3 regions of the Nonomuraea helvata genome follow, and region 2 is predicted to be linked to each of the others. Evidence: riboswitches for the same ligand, from Rfam matches in the RefSeq annotation. Region 2 holds a riboswitch; each other region holds the start of a gene.
The links. A riboswitch is a leader RNA that binds a small molecule or an ion and turns the genes downstream of it on or off. The one in region 2 is predicted to bind cyclic di-AMP.
Positions count from the first base shown of each region.

Region 1: another riboswitch for cyclic di-AMP. It lies ahead of ABD830_RS03915 (CHAP domain-containing protein); the one in region 2 lies ahead of ABD830_RS43765 (C40 family peptidase).
Region 3: another riboswitch for cyclic di-AMP. It lies ahead of ABD830_RS23475 (hypothetical protein); the one in region 2 lies ahead of ABD830_RS43765 (C40 family peptidase).

Region 1 is NZ_BAAAXV010000001.1:879,707-884,950, forward strand. Features, by position in the region: gene ABD830_RS03905 (BlaI/MecI/CopY family transcriptional regulator) at 1-164, shown strand, start outside; gene ABD830_RS03910 (C40 family peptidase) at 388-1,323, shown strand; gene ABD830_RS03915 (CHAP domain-containing protein) at 1,346-2,008, opposite strand; cyclic di-AMP (ydaO/yuaA leader) riboswitch at 2,021-2,169, opposite strand; gene ABD830_RS03920 (hypothetical protein) at 2,368-2,574, opposite strand; gene ABD830_RS03925 (hypothetical protein) at 2,710-2,901, opposite strand; gene ABD830_RS03930 (peroxiredoxin family protein) at 2,950-3,423, opposite strand; gene ABD830_RS03935 (RNA polymerase sigma factor) at 3,474-4,049, opposite strand; gene ABD830_RS03940 (hypothetical protein) at 4,452-4,904, opposite strand; gene ABD830_RS03945 (MarR family winged helix-turn-helix transcriptional regulator) at 4,984-5,244, opposite strand, start outside.
Region 2 is NZ_BAAAXV010000009.1:2,226,566-2,231,809, reverse strand. Features, by position in the region: gene ABD830_RS43780 (RDD family protein) at 1-179, opposite strand, end outside; gene ABD830_RS43775 (RDD family protein) at 289-1,815, opposite strand; gene ABD830_RS43770 (amino-acid N-acetyltransferase) at 1,901-2,470, opposite strand; cyclic di-AMP (ydaO/yuaA leader) riboswitch at 2,746-2,896, shown strand; gene ABD830_RS43765 (C40 family peptidase) at 2,992-3,945, shown strand; gene ABD830_RS43760 (LuxR C-terminal-related transcriptional regulator) at 3,962-4,174, opposite strand; gene ABD830_RS43755 (winged helix-turn-helix transcriptional regulator) at 4,862-5,244, opposite strand, start outside.
Region 3 is NZ_BAAAXV010000005.1:890,524-895,767, forward strand. Features, by position in the region: gene ABD830_RS23470 (alpha/beta fold hydrolase) at 1-714, opposite strand, end outside; gene ABD830_RS23475 (hypothetical protein) at 753-1,442, opposite strand; cyclic di-AMP (ydaO/yuaA leader) riboswitch at 1,632-1,767, opposite strand; gene ABD830_RS23480 (DUF5302 domain-containing protein) at 1,936-2,136, opposite strand; gene ABD830_RS23485 (MDR family MFS transporter) at 2,185-3,630, opposite strand; gene ABD830_RS23490 (helix-turn-helix transcriptional regulator) at 3,699-4,190, shown strand; gene ABD830_RS23495 (class I SAM-dependent methyltransferase) at 4,200-4,802, opposite strand; gene ABD830_RS23500 (rod shape-determining protein) at 4,905-5,244, shown strand, end outside.

The DNA.
Region 1 (5,244 bases), on a different contig from region 2:
CGTCCAAGGAGGCCTACACCGCCGACGTGATGCGCGACTCCCTCGCCAGGAGCGGCAACCGGGCGGCCACCCTGGTGCACTTCCTTGAGCGGCTCACCCCCGAGGAGGCGAGCGCTCTGGAGGCGGCGCTCCAGGTGTACCCGCCGAGCGGGCGCAGATCGTGACGGCGGCGATCCCCGCCCCGGCTGTCCGTCCGCTCACCTCCTACGAACGGGCGTCGTAGCGCTCGGTCCTGCCGGCCGCGCCTCCGCTCCAGAGCAGCTGCCACGAACCGGCTGATGAGCCCGTCGACGTTCTGTACTATGTCGCCTCAAGTTAGAAGATTTACGAGGAGGCATCGTAGTGGCCGTGCCGACGTGGCTCTGGCGGACAGCATCAGCCGCAGCCTTGACACTGGCCGCATCGGTCGCCACCCCGGGCGCCGCCCTCGCCGAGCCGTCGCCCGCCAAGGCCAGGGCCAAGCTGGTGAAGCTCAACGAGCAGGCCGACCAGCTGGTCGAGAAGTACAACCAGGCCGCGGAGACGTACAAGAGCGCCAAGAAGAAGTACGGCGCACTCAACGCCGAGCTCAGCCGCAAGGACGCCCGGGCCGACGCCCTCCGGCGGGACCTCGTCACGGCGGCGGTCAACGACTACCAGTCGGGCCCGTACCCGGCCTGGGGCCGGCTCATCGGCCAGGGCGACCCGGAGGCGCTGCTGGGCAGCATGGCCTCACTCCAGCAGATCGCCGAGGCCAGGGCGGCGAAGATCCGGGCCTACGACGCGGCCACCAAGGAGCTGCGCGATCGCCGCAACGACGCCAAGCTCCTCCTGGCGGAGGCCGACAGCGCGCGCGACCAGGTGGGCGACGAGAAGGCGAAGGTCGACAAGCTGGTCAAGGAGCAGACCAAGCTCCTGCGCCGGCTGGGCGCCTTCAACACCGGCGACCCCAACAGCCCCGGCATCGAGTACACCGGCCCGGCCTCCGGCAACGCCCGCTTAGCGCTGCAGTTCGCCTTCGCCCAGGTGGGCAAGCCGTACCGGTACGGCGGCACCGGGCCGGGCTCGTACGACTGCTCCGGCCTGACCCAGGCCGCCTGGCGCCGGGCGGGCGTCGAGCTGCCCCGCACCACCTGGACGCAGTGGGGCTGGGGAGCCGCCCGCCGCGTCCCGCTCGACCGGCTGCAGCCCGGAGACCTGCTCTTCAGCAAGGGCCTGGGACACATGGGCATGTACGCCGGCAACGGCAAGATGGTCCACGCGCCCCAGACCGGGGACGTCATCAAGGTCGTCGACCTCGACGACTACTGGCGTACCCGCCTCCTCGGCGCGGTCCGCCCCTAGCAGGCCAGGGCGGCCGGGTCCGTCAGGGCTTGTACTGGGGATAGCCGTAGCCCACGACCTGGGACGTGGGCCGGATCCGCACCTCCACCCGGCCGTCGTCCGTGTTGCCCTCGATCGTGGTGATCGTGCCGTTCCTGTTGTCCTGCTTGACCAGGCCCATGTGCTCGATGCCGCTGATGCTCTTCGTCTGCCAGGCGAAGAAGACCACGGCACCGGGCCTGGGGACGGCGCCCCAGCGCCTGTTGGCCTCGAACCACTTGGCCCAGGTGACGGTGTAGGCGTCCCAGCCGACGGTCGGCCGGGCGCCGGCCTTCTCACCGACCCAGGCGACGAACATGGCGCACCACGGCGCGTTGGCGTAGGACTGCGGCGTGCCGCCGTCGCGGGCCACGGTCTCCGCCGCCCGGGGCGATGACATGTACCAGCTCTGGAACGGGGTTCCGCCGCCTGCGGCGTTCTCGGCCACGCCGATCTGGGACTCGGCGATTCTGATCACTTCCTGCGCGGTCACCTGGCCGGGAGACTTCTGAAGGGTGCCCCATTGCGACGTTCGCGTGTCGGGCCGGTGATGGACCGCGAAGGTCGGCGTACCGGCGAGGCCCGCGCCCACGGCGACGCTCATGCACAGGGCGAAGCGGGAAAGGTTTCCGGTCTGCGGGGCACCCGTGAAGATGTTCTTCACCATAGGGCGGATTGCTCCTTGCTTCCATGCCGCCTACCGGGTTAGCTGACGGGTTCGGGCGTGGAAGTGCCCTATGGGCGCCCCGTACGGAAGCGCGCCGATTCACCCCAGAGAAACTGCGGGTCCCCGGTTCCGCGAGCTCGCGGATTCGGCGGCCGCGCCATATCTACGCGACGTCGTTCGCGCAGGTGAAGCGCGGTCTGGGCAATGCGGAAGGCGCCATGCGGCGTCTGGTTCTGCCGCAGATACGCCTAAGTAGCACGAAAGTATTCGAATGGCATGTAAAGGTGCAAGCAGCACCGGCGGATATTCGCGCGAAACCCCCGTAATATGAATGATTGACTACCTGGTCTTTGTCCTTTCTAGACTTTGGGGCCGATCGGGCGTTCCGTGAGCGACTCCGCCAGGCGGTCAGCGAATTCGGCGAGCCAGTCCAGTCGTGGCCCGCTGCGCGCGATGCGGAATCCGTGGCGGCGACCCCAGAACGCAGCCTGGACGGCATGGAACTGGGCCCAGCGCCGGACGCGTTCCCGATCGATCTCCGCCGCCTCGGCGAAGACGTCCAGCATGCGGTGGCAGCGTGCGCGGCAGATCCTCGGCATCCTGGCGTAGCCGCCGCTCCCAGGCGTCCGCCTGCTCCCGCAGCCGGGGCAGGCCGGGTGGCGCGGGGACGGCCAGCCGGAGGTTGATCCGCCCGGCGACCGTCACGCGCCGCCCCGCCGTCGCACCGGGACGACGACCCCGACGCCCCCGTGCATGACCGCACCGTCCGGCACGCATCCCCAGCGCGCCAGCAGCTCCTCCACGATCGCCGGCAACTCGGCGAGCCACGCCGCCCCGGGCTCTCCTTCCCGCTCGACGGTGCTCCGGGCGAACCCCTCCGGTATCTCGATCATTCGGGCACCTTACGCGCCGGAGCCCGTCGGTGGGCGGCCGGCTCGCGGTCAGCCGCTTCTGCCGGCGCGGAGACCCCGCACAGCGGCCATGATCCCGTTCTTGTCGTAGCCGCCGGTGGGCATGGTGGCGCCGTGAGCGTGGCGGATGACGCCCTGGGAATCGATGAGGATGCTGCCCGACTGCTGCAGCGAGCCGAAGACCTTCCTGCTCAGGCCGATCATCTCGTGCGGGGTGCCCCGGCGCCCTGTGAGGACGGGGAGCGGTACCCGGCGCCTGGCCTTCCACGCGGCCGCTTCCTGGCGGTCCTCGGGAACCGCGACGAACACCTGGGCGCCGTCAGCCGCGAGCTCGTCGCGGCACCGGATGAGATCCTGGACGTGCCCGTTGCAGACCGGGCACGACGTCGACCGCATGAAGTAGATGAGCACGGCATGATCGCCGCGATGGTCGGACAGGCGCACAGCCTGGCCGTCGGTGTCCTCCAGCACCACGTCGGGTGCGGGCGATCCGGTTTCGAGCATGGCGGAACTTCCCCTTCAATCTCGGGATCGTGGAAATGCGTCGGCTCAGGTCAGGCGCCGGCGGCTTCGGAGTCATGCGGGCCCCCGGCGGGGCCGGTCATGTCGCCCAGGCTGAGCCGGAGCCGGGTGCGAGCCCGGTGCAGCTGGGATTTCATGGCGGCGTTGCTCAGGCCGAGGACCTCCGCGACCCTCCGGCCCGGGTAGCCGAGCACATCCCGCATGATCAACACTCTGCGCTGAACCTCTGGCAACTCCCTGATCGCCTGCGCGACGAGTTCGGCTTCCAGGCGCCGGATGGCCTCGTCCTCGGCCGAGGTCATCAGACCGGCACCGGCCTCCTCGTCGCGGTCGAACAGCAGCCGCCCGCGGCGCAGGCACTCGTTCCGGACGATTCTGAACATCCACGACGCCAGCGCCCCAGTGGCGCGCAGCGAGCCGATCTTCCGGTAGAGAATGATCAACGCTTCCTGTGCGGCGTCTTCGGCGTCCTGTGGGGACGCGCAGAGATGCTCCGCGAAGCGGCGCACATGCGCATGGGCGCCATGGATGACCGCGGTGATCGACTCGCGATCACCGGCCTGCGCGGCCTCGATGAGCTGCGCGCTCGCCCACGAGCGGTCAGCCACGTCCGCGCCCTTGCCACCGGTGCAAGGTCGTGAAAAGCGCCCGACGCGCAGCCGGGATCACGACGTCACCCATACCCCATCTCCTTGTCAGCGTGGTCATCACTCCATAAGAGGCCCCCACACCGCAAAAGGATTCGCCGGCGAGCCGCCGGGGTGCCGGCTCCTGCCAACCGATCCTCAACAGTTCCTCAATCGTGGCCGCCTACGCTGCGAGCATGAACATCGGTCTCCCCGAAATCATCCAGTACCTGGTCTTCCTGGCGGTGCTCTGGCTCGTCATCTACACCGCCGTACGGGCGGCGATCCGTCCCCGCAAGTGACACCCCGCCCTCAGCCTTGCTGCGCGCGCAGGGCGCGCTGAGCGAGCAGGCCGCGCGGCGATCCGCAGGAGGCGCATCGGGCTCACGCCCCCGCGCCGGAGCCGGGCCGTACGATCATCAGGACCACGACGATCGCCCACGCCAGGTTGTAGAAGCCGGAGACCATGCTCAGCTGGCGCAGCCGTGCGGAGTCGCCGTCGCCGGGGTCGGCGAGCGCCTGACGCTGGCGCGGGTAGATCTGCGTGGCGAGCAGCAGCGCCGCGGCAGCGGTGAGGACCATCGAGACGATGATCCAGATCTCGTCCATCCGCCCCTGGACGCCGGCCATGATCATGCCGACCAGCGGCACGATGAGGCCGAAGACGGCATACCCGCCGGTAATGCGGTGCAGGGCGACGGCGACGTCCCTGCTGCGTCCCTCTCCGTCCAGCGCGGGCGCGTAGCGGGGAAACAGGCTCGTCGCCACGGCCGAGCCCCCGACGAACACGATGCCGCCCAGCACGTGCACGGACAGCAGGACATGTTCGAGCAACATATCTTCCTCCAACCTTCAGGCTACCTGAAGCTTAGAGCATGCTTCAGTCACCCTGAAGGTTGGCTTGCTCGAGAGACCGTCAGCCAGCCGATTCGCCCGTGAAGGCGGCGAGGACCGCCTGGCCGAGCCGGCGCTGGAGGGGATCGGCCGCAGGGCCGAACAGCCGCTCGTCGACCTCGCCCACCACGTCCGTCGCTGCCTGGAGCAGGCGGGAGCCGTCCGGCGTCAGCTCGATCACGGACGCCGAGCCCGCCCGGACGGTGTGGTCGTGCACCAGCCCCGCCGCCACCAGCGCCTTCACTGCCGCGTGCACGCTCTGCACCGTGATGCCCGACATGCG
Region 2 (5,244 bases):
ACACCCGGCAGCCGGCCGTCGAACACCTCCAGCATGCCGACAGTTCGGAAGATGCCCCAGAGCGCGATGAACAGAATGTAATAGAACACTCCGAAGACGAGCGCTTCAATCGCTCGGGCGGCGAGCCGTTCCCACCATTCCGCGGGCAGCGCGTCCGCCCACGACGGCGACCCGGCCATAACCCCCACCTCGCGTCATCAGCGGCCCAGGCTCCTATTTTGGTACGCCCTCCACACATAAAACAGGGGCCGGCACGAAGCCGGCCCCTGCTTTTACCTGGTGCGTGAACTACTTGATCTTCACCACAACGGTCTTCGCCACCTTGTCGGCGAACGACTGCTGCAGCGGCTTGTCCCAGAGCTGCGAGGCACCGTTGAGCCCCACGGCGATGTAGCCGAGCAACGAGCTGATGAAGCCCAGCGGGATAATGTTGAACGCCCAGCCGCCCCAGGTCACCGCGGCACGCTTGAGCGCGACGTCGGTCGGCAGGCCCTTCGGGGGCATGCCCTGGCCGACAGGGACGACCTTGATGCCCATGACCATCTTGCCGACGGTCTGGCCGTTCATCTTCAGCAGGAAGAAGTCATAGGCGATCCACAGCGCGGTCACGACGAGCCCTGTGATCGCGGTCACGGCACGGCCCGAGAGGAAGCCGCTGCTGGAGCCGTCGAGCGAGGAGTAACTGACCGCCAACGCCGCCACCAGGATCAAGCCGACGACGAAGTTCACGATGAAGAGGATGACGAAGTCGATGATCCTCGCCACCAGACGCTGCCACCACTCCGCCAGCGGGGCCGGCGCACCGGGCGGCTGCACGCCCACGGGCCCCGGCTGGCCGTAGGCCTGTCCGTAGCCCGGCTGGCCGTACTGCTGCGGCTGCCCGTAGCCGGGCTGCCCGTACTGCTGGTCGCCGTACTGCTGGCCGTATCCGGGCTGGGAGTAGCCCTGCTGGCCGTAGCCCGGCTGGGACTGCTGCTGCTGTCCGTAGCCCTGCTGACCGTAGTCCGGCTGGGATTGCTGCTGCTGTCCGTACTGCTGACCGTAGTCCGGCTGGGACTGCGGCTGCTGGCCGTACTGAGGCTGCTGACCGTAGTCCGGCTGGGACTGCGGCTGCTGGCCGTACTGAGGCTGCTGCCCGTAGTCCGGCTGGGACTGCGGCTGCTGGCCATACTGAGGCTGCTGCCCGTAGTCCGGCTGGGACTGCGGCTGCTGACCGTACTGCTGCTGGCCGTACTGCTGCTGCCCGTAGTCCGACTGGGGCTGCTGACCGTAGCCCTGCTGGCCCGAGGGAGGCTGCTGGCCGTAGCCGGGCTGCGACTGGGCCTGCTGGCCGTAGCCCTGCTGGCCGTAACCGGGCTGGGACTGCGGCTGCTGACCGTACTGCGGCTGCTGGCCGTAGCCCTGCTGGCCCGACTGAGGCTGCTGCCCGTACTGGGGTTGCTGGCCGTACTGCTGCTGCCCGTAGTCCGACTGGGGCTGCTGGCCATAGCCCTGCTGGCCCGAGGGAGGCTGCTGGCCGTAGCCGGGCTGCGACTGCTGTTGCTGACCGTACTGGGGCTGCTGGCCGTACTGAGGCTGCTGCCCGTACTGCTGCTGACCGTACTGGGGCTGCTGGCCATAGCCTTGCTGGCCGTAGCCCTGCTGGGGGTACTGGGGCTGCTGACCGTAGGCATCGTCCGCCCGGTAGCCGACCACAGTCACGTCGGGGTCGGGCTCGCCTGGGCGGCGACCCGCGTTCTGTTGTCCGTATTCGGGATTGCCGGCGGGGTTGTCGCCGGATTCGTCCTGCGGATACGGCGGCTGTCCGGTGCTCACCGTGTCACCTCGCTTCGAGTGCGCATGTGGCACGTGTCAGGACACATGCCTGTGCTGCCCAACGTATCGACATAGGTATCAACAATCACCTTTCCATCTGGTCAAGATCAACGTCACCCGATGTCAGATGGAGCAGCATGCGGGTGTTGCCCAGGGTGTTGGGCTTGACGTGTTCCAGGTCGAGGAACTCCGCCACACCCTCGTCGTACGAGGCCAGCAGTTCGGCGTAGACCTCGGGTGAGACCGGTGTGCCCTGGATCGGGCGGAATCCGAGCCTCGCGAAGAAGTCGACCTCAAAAGTGAGACAAAATACACGTCGCAGACCAAGATCTTTGGCCTGCTGGATCAATGCGGAGACGATCCGGTGGCCGACGCCCATCCCCCGGCACTCGGGATCCACGGCCACCGTGCGGACCTCTGCGAGGTCCTCCCAGAGCACGTGGAGCGCGCCGCAGCCGACGACCTGCCCGCCCCGCTCGGCCACCCAGAACTCCTGTACGTCCTCGTACAGCGTCACGGTGGCCTTCTCCAGGAGCCGCGGCCCCGCGCCCGCGTAGGTGTCCACGAGACGCCTGACGGTGCGCACGTCGGGCGTGCGGGCGCGCCGGACCACCACCGCGGTCTCGGGCGCTGTCAGCTCGGCCACCTGCTCCATGGTTCTCCAGAGTACAGATCTCATTACGGCTCGGCCCTAACTCCCACGTCTCGGCCCATCCTGTTACATCTCGTGGCCGGACGAGCACGGAGCCGAGCCCGCTCAGGGTTTGTGCAGAAGCATGGACATAGGGGGCATAAGGTCTCTTCTGCCCAGGTGATCACGAGATCCCCTTGTGACCCTTCGGTTGTGAAACCTCTACAGACTTGGCAGTTCTGGTTGAGCAGGAACCCGGAGTGCATTAATGTCCAGCGACAATGTCCCCCGTATGTCGTGCGGGAGACACGCTCAATTCCCGCAAGGGGAGCCGGGGATCCACCGGTGGCGACCTGCGGCGCCATCACAGGGGTGAGTCCGAGTCTCTCGGTAGGGCTGCTCCGGCCCGAACCCGTCAGCTAACCCGGTAGGCGCTCTATGAGAGGAGCTGGTAGGTGAAGCGCACGCGCAACGGTGGGGGGAAGCCGGCGGGCAAGCACGCCCGCCCTCCGGAACGGCCACGGCGGCCGCGCCACGTCGGTGTGGTGAGTCTCACAGTCGCCGCACTGCTGTTCGCCATCCCTGTCGGTTCGGCGTCCGCGGACCCCAAGCCCTCGCTGAAGGAGCTCGCCTCCCAGGCCGAGAAGCTGCACACCCAGATCGAGACGCTGACCGAGCAGTACAACGGCCAGCGGGAGAAGCTCAAGACGGCCAAGAAGGTCTCCGAGACCGCGCAGAAGACGCTGACGACCAGCGAGTCGGACCTGGCCGCCAAGCGCGCGAAGGCCGTCCTGCTCGCCCAGAACGCCTACATCACGGGCGGCTTCACCAAGACCCTGCAGTTCGCGACCTCCACGGATCCCGAGGAATTCCTCAACCGCGCCGCGACCTCGTACGCGCTGGAGCAGGAGCAGGGCGAGGAGATCAACCAGCTCTCCAAGGCCATGGAGACGGCCGCCCACGCCCAGGCGGACGCCAAGGAGCGCATCGCCGAGGTCCAGAAGATCGTCGACGACCTCGACACGAAGCGCGACAAGATCACCAAGCTGGTGACCAAGGTCGAGAGCAGCCTGTTCAAGCGGGCACTCGGCGAGGCGGGGCAGCCCGGCACGCGCGCCGTGCGCGTCAACCTGCCCATCGCGGGCGCCGGCAAGGCGGCGGAGGCCGCACGGTGGGCGCTCACGCAGCAGCTCAAGCCGTACGTCTGGGGCGCCGAAGGTCCGAGCTCGTACGACTGCTCCGGGCTCGTCATGGCGGCGTACCAGCGGGTTGGCATCTCGCTGCCGCACTACACGGGCGACCAGTGGACCGCGGGCAAGCACATCTCGCGTTCGGAGCTACGCCCGGGCGACCTGGTGTTCTTCTACGGCGACCTGCACCACGTGGGCATCTACATCGGCGGCGGCATGATGGTGCACGCCCCGCAGACGGGTGATGTCGTACGGATCGCGTCGATCGCCAGGCGGCCCTTCGCCGGCGCGGTGCGCATCGCCGACTGAGCCCCACCCCCCGACGCTAGATCAGCTGGCGGCGCGCGGCCCAGGCCACGGCCTCGATCGCCGTGGCCACGCCGATGCGGTCGCAGATGCACCGTAATCTCCGGCGTACCGTGCGTCCGCTGATATCCAGACGTCGCCCAACCCGATCGACCGTGACTCCCTTGGCCAGCTCCGCCAGCAGCGCCAAATCAGCATGGCTCAGCTCAACGTCTTCAGTGAGCACATCCATCGGGAGCCCTCCCCCCAACAGCAGAACTTGGACCTCACAGATGGGCCAAAGCCGCTCCTCGCAGACGGTAAACGCATCGCGGAAAGGTCGTCAAGCATGACAATCGCCGCACTTGACGGGCAGTATTGACATGATCAGTTATATATGACGCACTCGCGATATGTTAGGACTCCCGGTAGCCGATGAGTGATCTCTTCGGGCTTCCCAGCCGCCATCAATGAGGCCTTCGGACGTTCCCCATTTCGCTCCGTTCGGGGCGGAGTTTCGGTGTGATCCATAAGCCGGGCATTGCCGGCTGAGCGCCCGATGTGTGATCTTCCACCCGCCCGCCGAACTACCAATCGCTCGCTTTGTACGGTGATTCTCTTCTTATAGGGATATCCAGGTCAGGCCATCGGAATGACCGGCCGGATCGGCGGACCGGATCATTCGGAGACGCATGCTCCGATGGGCCCGCGGGTCACCTGTCGGCCGTCGCCGCGCTTGCCGCGTCACCGCGCGCGCCAAAGGGCCTCGTTTCCGCGTGCGCGTACCCGGTGCCCGCCATGGCGATCATGCTTGCGCTCGGGTGGCCGAGCGGGTGGAACGGCACCGTCACCGGCGACCTTGACCCGATGCTTACAACAGCCCTCCTATCGGAAAGCAGGCGAGCCAGAAGGTAGTTTCGCGACCACATCCCGTGAGGGATCAGGCATTGTCGACGTCGTAGCGTTCCCTGGCCGCCTCGACGTCGCCGATGTGCGTTTCGGCCCAGCTCTTGATCGCGGCCACCAGCGGCATCAGGCTCTCGCCCAGCGGAGTGAGCGCGTAGTCCACCCGTACCGGCACGGAGGGGGTGAGCGTGCGCGAGACCAGGCCGTCGCGTTCGAGGCCGCGCAGGGTCTGGGTGAGCATCTTCTGGCTGACGCCGGCGATGCGCCTGGCCAGGTGGCTGTAGCGGCGCGGGCCGGCCGCCAGCGCGCTGAGCACGAGGGTGACCCATTTGTCGCTGAGGCGGTCGAGGAGCTTCCTGGAGGGGCATTCGGAGAAGTACGCGTCGAAGGCCTGCCTGGCCTCGTCGCGCCGCTCCG
Region 3 (5,244 bases), on a different contig from region 2:
GACCGGGATGAGCTGGTCGGCCTCCCCGTGCACCACCAACGTGGGCACCCGTACGCCCGCGAGCAGCTCCGTGCGGTCGGGCGAGGCCATGATCGCGGCGAGCTGCCTGGCCGTGCCCTCGGGGTCGAAGCAGCGGTCGTACGCCAGCCCGGCCAGCTCACTGATCCTCTCGTGGTCCAGGTCGAACCCGGGCGAGCCGAGAACCGACCAGGTCCGCAGCGCGTGGGCCAGCACCGCTTCGCGACCGGCGGGCGGCCTGGCCATGAGGGCGGCGAGTGCGGCCTCCGTCGGCGGGGCCACCGAGGGGCCGGGCGTGGACATGATCGAGGTCAGGGTGAGCACCCGCTCGGGGTGGCGGATGGCCAGGGCCTGGGCGATCATGCCGCCCATCGAGGCGCCGGCCACGTGCGCGGCGGGCCAGCCGAGGGCGTCCATGAGCCCCGCCGCGTCGTCGGCCAGGTCGTCCAGCAGGTACGGCGAGGGCGCCCCCAGCGCAGGAACGCCCTCGTCATGGAAGTGGGTGGACAGGCCCGCGTCGCGGTTGTCGAACCGTACGACGTGATGTCCCTGCTCTGCCAGCAGCTCGCAGAGCCCTTCGTCCCAGTGGATGAGCTGCGCGCCGAGCCCCATGATGAGGAGCAGGGGACGGCCCTCGGGCGAACCGAAGCTCTCGTAGGCGATGTCGATGCCGTTCGCGGCTACACGGGTGGTCACGACGACCAGAATGACATTCTGGTAGCAGCCCGTAAAGGTCAGAGCTTGATGAGGCTCCGGACGCGGTCGCTGGTGAGCGCCAGGCTGCCGCCCGCCACGGCCACGGCGCCGGCCACGATGGCGGCCGCGGTCTTCGAGACCGGTGGTGCGGGCACGTCCTGAGCGGCCGCGGGCTCGGGCGCGGGCGGCTCGGCCGGGTTGTCGTCCTGCTCGGCCCAGGCGCCGGTCGAGAACGCGACCGGGTAGTTCTTCTTGCCGGGCCCCTTGCCCCACTTGGTGATGACGTAGTCGACCTTGATGTGGCCCTCGCCACCGATGCCGTCGACGCCCAGCGTGTCGGAGTTGAAGGTGCCGCCGGTGAGCTCCGCGAACGTCTTGGCGTCCAGGTCCAGCATGACCCCGCTGCTGGAGGGCGCGCCCGGGCCACGGTCGCCGACGAAGAAGGGCAGCTTCTTGCCCTTGTAGATCGCGTAACCCTCGGTCATGAGCGGCCAGCTCGGGCTGGCGGCCAGGCCCTTCTGCATGGGCTTGCCGCTGGCGGGCAGACCGGTGTCACCGGCCCTGCCGGAGGAGTCGTCCCAGAAGTACGAAGCCGTGGTCGAGCCCTTGAGCAGAACCCTGTCCTCAGTGTTCGGATCGGCGTGAGCCGCGGTGCCGGCGATGGTCAGCGCGCCTACCGTGGAGGCGGTGATCAGAGCGAGTGAACGCAGGCCAAGACATGCAGACATGAAAAGTAAAGTCCTTCGCGACGGGGGCAGGGGAGGTTGCGCTCACTCGAAAAAGGGCGTAGCAGGGCAAAGCACCTGGCAAGGGGGAAAGCTACGCAGAGCGCGGAAGGAGCCTGGGGAAGGGGCCGCTCAGGAGGCGGCGACTATCACGCTGTCCGAGGGTTCGACGCGATCGTCCAAGTCGTTAACATGTCCTCTCCATCTCGCCTACCGGGTTAGCTGGCGGGTTCGGGCGTGGAGATGCCCTACCGACACACGGTCGGATTCACCCCAATTGCGGTGGGTCCCCGGTTCCCGAGCATTCGGGATTCGGCGCCAGCCGGCTGTTCCTCCTGGATGAGGTCCACGCCACCGGCTGTGAATTGGCCAACACTCTAACCACGCATTCCGGACATACGCAAACACTTCGTCATGAATCGGGCAGAAGATCTACCTACCCCGACATAGAAAAAAGGGGGCACGGCGCTGCCGTACCCCCTGAAATTGACCAGTCTCAGCCGCCGCTCTTGCGCCTGAACGATCTTTTACTCGCAGCCGGACCGTGCGACCCGTGGATCTTCGACGAGTCACCGCCCCTGCCACCCGCGCCCGAGCCCGCCTGCTGGTTACGCTTGCGCTCCAGCGCCTCGCGGAACTTGCGCTTCAACTCGTCCTCGGGAGTCTCGCTGACTTCCTGCTCCGGTGTATCCGCCATGAGGACCTCCATGGTGTTGGGGACACTCACAGCTTCGCATGGGCCCGCTTATGACGCGAAACCGGCTTCCACCCTGCTCTGCGGGACTGCCGGGACCTCCAGCCGCCTGCCCGGCATCGCCACCAGCGCCACCAGCGCGATCACCGCACCCGCCACGCCCAGCGACGGGATGACCACGGCCGCGGCGGAGGCGTGCGCGGCGGCCAGGCCGTGCACGGGCGCGTCCGCGGCGACGGTGGAGCCGTAGAGGGTGCCGCCGACAGCCAGCGCGACGGAGCCGCCGATCTGGCGGAAGAAGGTCAGGTTCGCCGAGGCGGTGCCGATGTACTGCGGCTCGACCGACTGCTGCGCGGCCACGGTCAGCCCGGACAGCATCGGGCCCATGCCCAGCCCGATCAGCAGCATCCAGCCCGCCAGGAGCGCCCCGCCGGTGTGCGCGGTCAGGTTGACGCAGAGCAGGGTGCCCGCGACCAGCAGGAACGGCGACACGACCAGCCACGGCTTGTAGACCCTGGTCCTGGACATGAGCGCCCCCATGAGGGCGCTGCCCACGACCATCGCCAGCGTCATCGGGTAGATCCTCAGCCCGGACTCGGTGGCACTGACGCCCAGGGACTCCTGGAAGTAACGCGGCAGGAACACGACTCCCGCGTACATGCAGAAGGCCGTGCAGAACGACGTGACGTTCACGAGCGTGTAAGTACGGTTGCCGAACAGGTGCATGGGCATGATCGGGCTGGCCGCCCGCCTCTCGACCAGCACGAACACCGCGAGCAGCGCGAGCGCGAGCGCGATCGGCCCGGCCACGGCGGCGTCGGTCCAGGTGTGCCGGTCCAGGCCCTTCTCCGTCAGTCCCAGCAGCAGCGCGCTGATGGCCACGGTGAAGACCGCGATGCCCGCGTAGTCGGGACGCCCGCCTCCGGTGCCCGGCCGGTGCGGCAGGCGGAGCACGACGATGGCGATCAGCGCGAGACCGAGCGGCACGTTCACGTAGAAGGACCACCGCCAGCTCGCGTGGTCGGTGAACAGCCCGCCGAGGAACGGCCCCGCCAGGTACGTCAGCCCCATCACGCCGCCGAGCGCGCCCTGCACGCGGGCGCCGCTCCTGCCCGGCCCCGGAGGGAACATGTCCATCACCAACGCCATCGACAGCGGCAGCAGCGCGCCCGCGCCGAGGCCCTGGAGCGCGCGGAAGCCGATGAGCTGCGCCATGTCCTGGGCCGCCCCGCACAATGCCGAGCCCGCCACGAACACCACCATCCCGACCAGCAGCAGCGGCTTCCTCCCGTGCTGGTCGGAAAGCCGGCCGTAGAGCGGCACCGTCACCGTCGAGGTGAGCAGGTACGCCGTCACCACCCAGACGTAGAGCGTGCTGCCGCCCAGCTCGCTGGTGATGCGCGGCAGGGCCGTGCCGACGATCGTCTGGTCGAGCATCGCCAGGAACATCCCGCCGAGCACGGCGAGCAGGACGAGCCCGTTGCCACGAGACTTCATGTCAGTATTCACATGTGAAGATTGACATGTAACTCCTTACATGTCAACTCTTCGATATGCTGGCGGCCATGTCCCTGCGGATCGCGCTGCTCGGGCTGCTCGAGGCTGTGGGCCCGGCGAGCGGTTACGACCTGGCCAAGAAGTTCGAGCACTCGCTCAACCACGTCTGGCAGGCCGGGCACACGCAGATCTATCCCGAGCTGGTGAAGATGGCCGCCGACGGGCTCGTGGCGATCGAGTCGGAGGGCGCGAGGGGGCGCAAGATCTACGCGATCACCCCTGAGGGCACGCGTGAGCTGCACACGTGGCTGGTCGAGCACCCGCCCACCGTGACGGTACGCAACGAGGTCGCGCTCCAGGCGTTCCTGCTGCCGCTGCTCGCCAGGGACGAGGCGATCGCGGTGGTGGAGCGGATCAGGGACGGGTTCGCGGCGCGCAGCGTGGCGCTGCAGTGCTACACCGAGGGCGGGGTCGGCTCATACGCGGCGAAGCTCGGCCTGAGCCAGGCCAGCGCCGGATTGGCGTGGGCCGAGGAGACGCTGGCCGAGCTCCGGCGCTGAGTCCCACGTTCAGGAGCGGGTGAACGCCAGCAGGCGGAAGACCGGGTCCGGGCTCGGCCGCCCCTGCCCGTGCCCCACGAAGCTGCTCTCGCCGCTCGGCCGGAGCCCGTGCCTGGCCGCCTCCTCGACCACCAGCTCGGCCCGGTCCGACGGCTCCCGGCGCCCTCCCGGGCCGTGGGCGGCCCGCTTGTCGACCGTCGTGACGAACACTCCCCCGGGCCGCAGCACGCGGGCGGCCTCGGCGATCACCGGGCGGGCGTCGTCCAGCAGGTGCAGCAGCCAGATCGTGGTGACCGCGTCGACCGAGCCGTCCCGTACGGGCAGCGTACGGGCGTCGCCCAGCACCACGTCGGCGCGCCCGGCGGCGATCCGCGCCATCCCCGCGGAGGTCTCCACCCCGAGCACCCGCAGCCCCCGCCCGGCCAGCTCCCTCGTGACCAGCCCGGTGCCGCAGGCGACGTCGAGCAGCGTGCCGCCGGGCACGAGGCGCCGGACGGCGTCGGCCGCGGCCACGGCACGCCGCAGCCCGCCCCTGGTCTCGTCGTAGCGTCCGGCCTCGAGGTCGTAGTCGAGCACGGCAGGTCCTCCCGGGGTCGAGGTGCTGCCGATCAAGATACGCGTCCTGGGTAAAGGGGAACCGTTCGGTTCCTGGTGTTGCGTTGGAGCGGCTCAGGAAATAGAACCCGGCATGACGCTCAAGCCCCCGGTCCTGCCATGAGCCTCCTCGGCCGTGACCTGGCGGTGGATCTGGGGGGCGCGAGCACGCGGATCTATGCCCGCGGCAAGGGCATCGTGCTCGACGAGCCCTCGGCCGTCATCCTCGACGACCGCACCGGCAAGGTCATCGCGTACGGCGCGGACGCGACCGGCGCGGAGGCGTGCCGGCCGGTCTCCGGCGGCCTGCCGGTCGACGGGGAGCTCACGCGGCGCATGGTCCGGCACTTCCTGAGCAAGGTGCACCGGCGTCCGTTCGCCAGGCCGCGCCTGGTCATGGCGCTGCCCGACGGCTGCACCCCCATCGAACGGGCGGCGCTGAGCGACCTGGCGTTCGAGG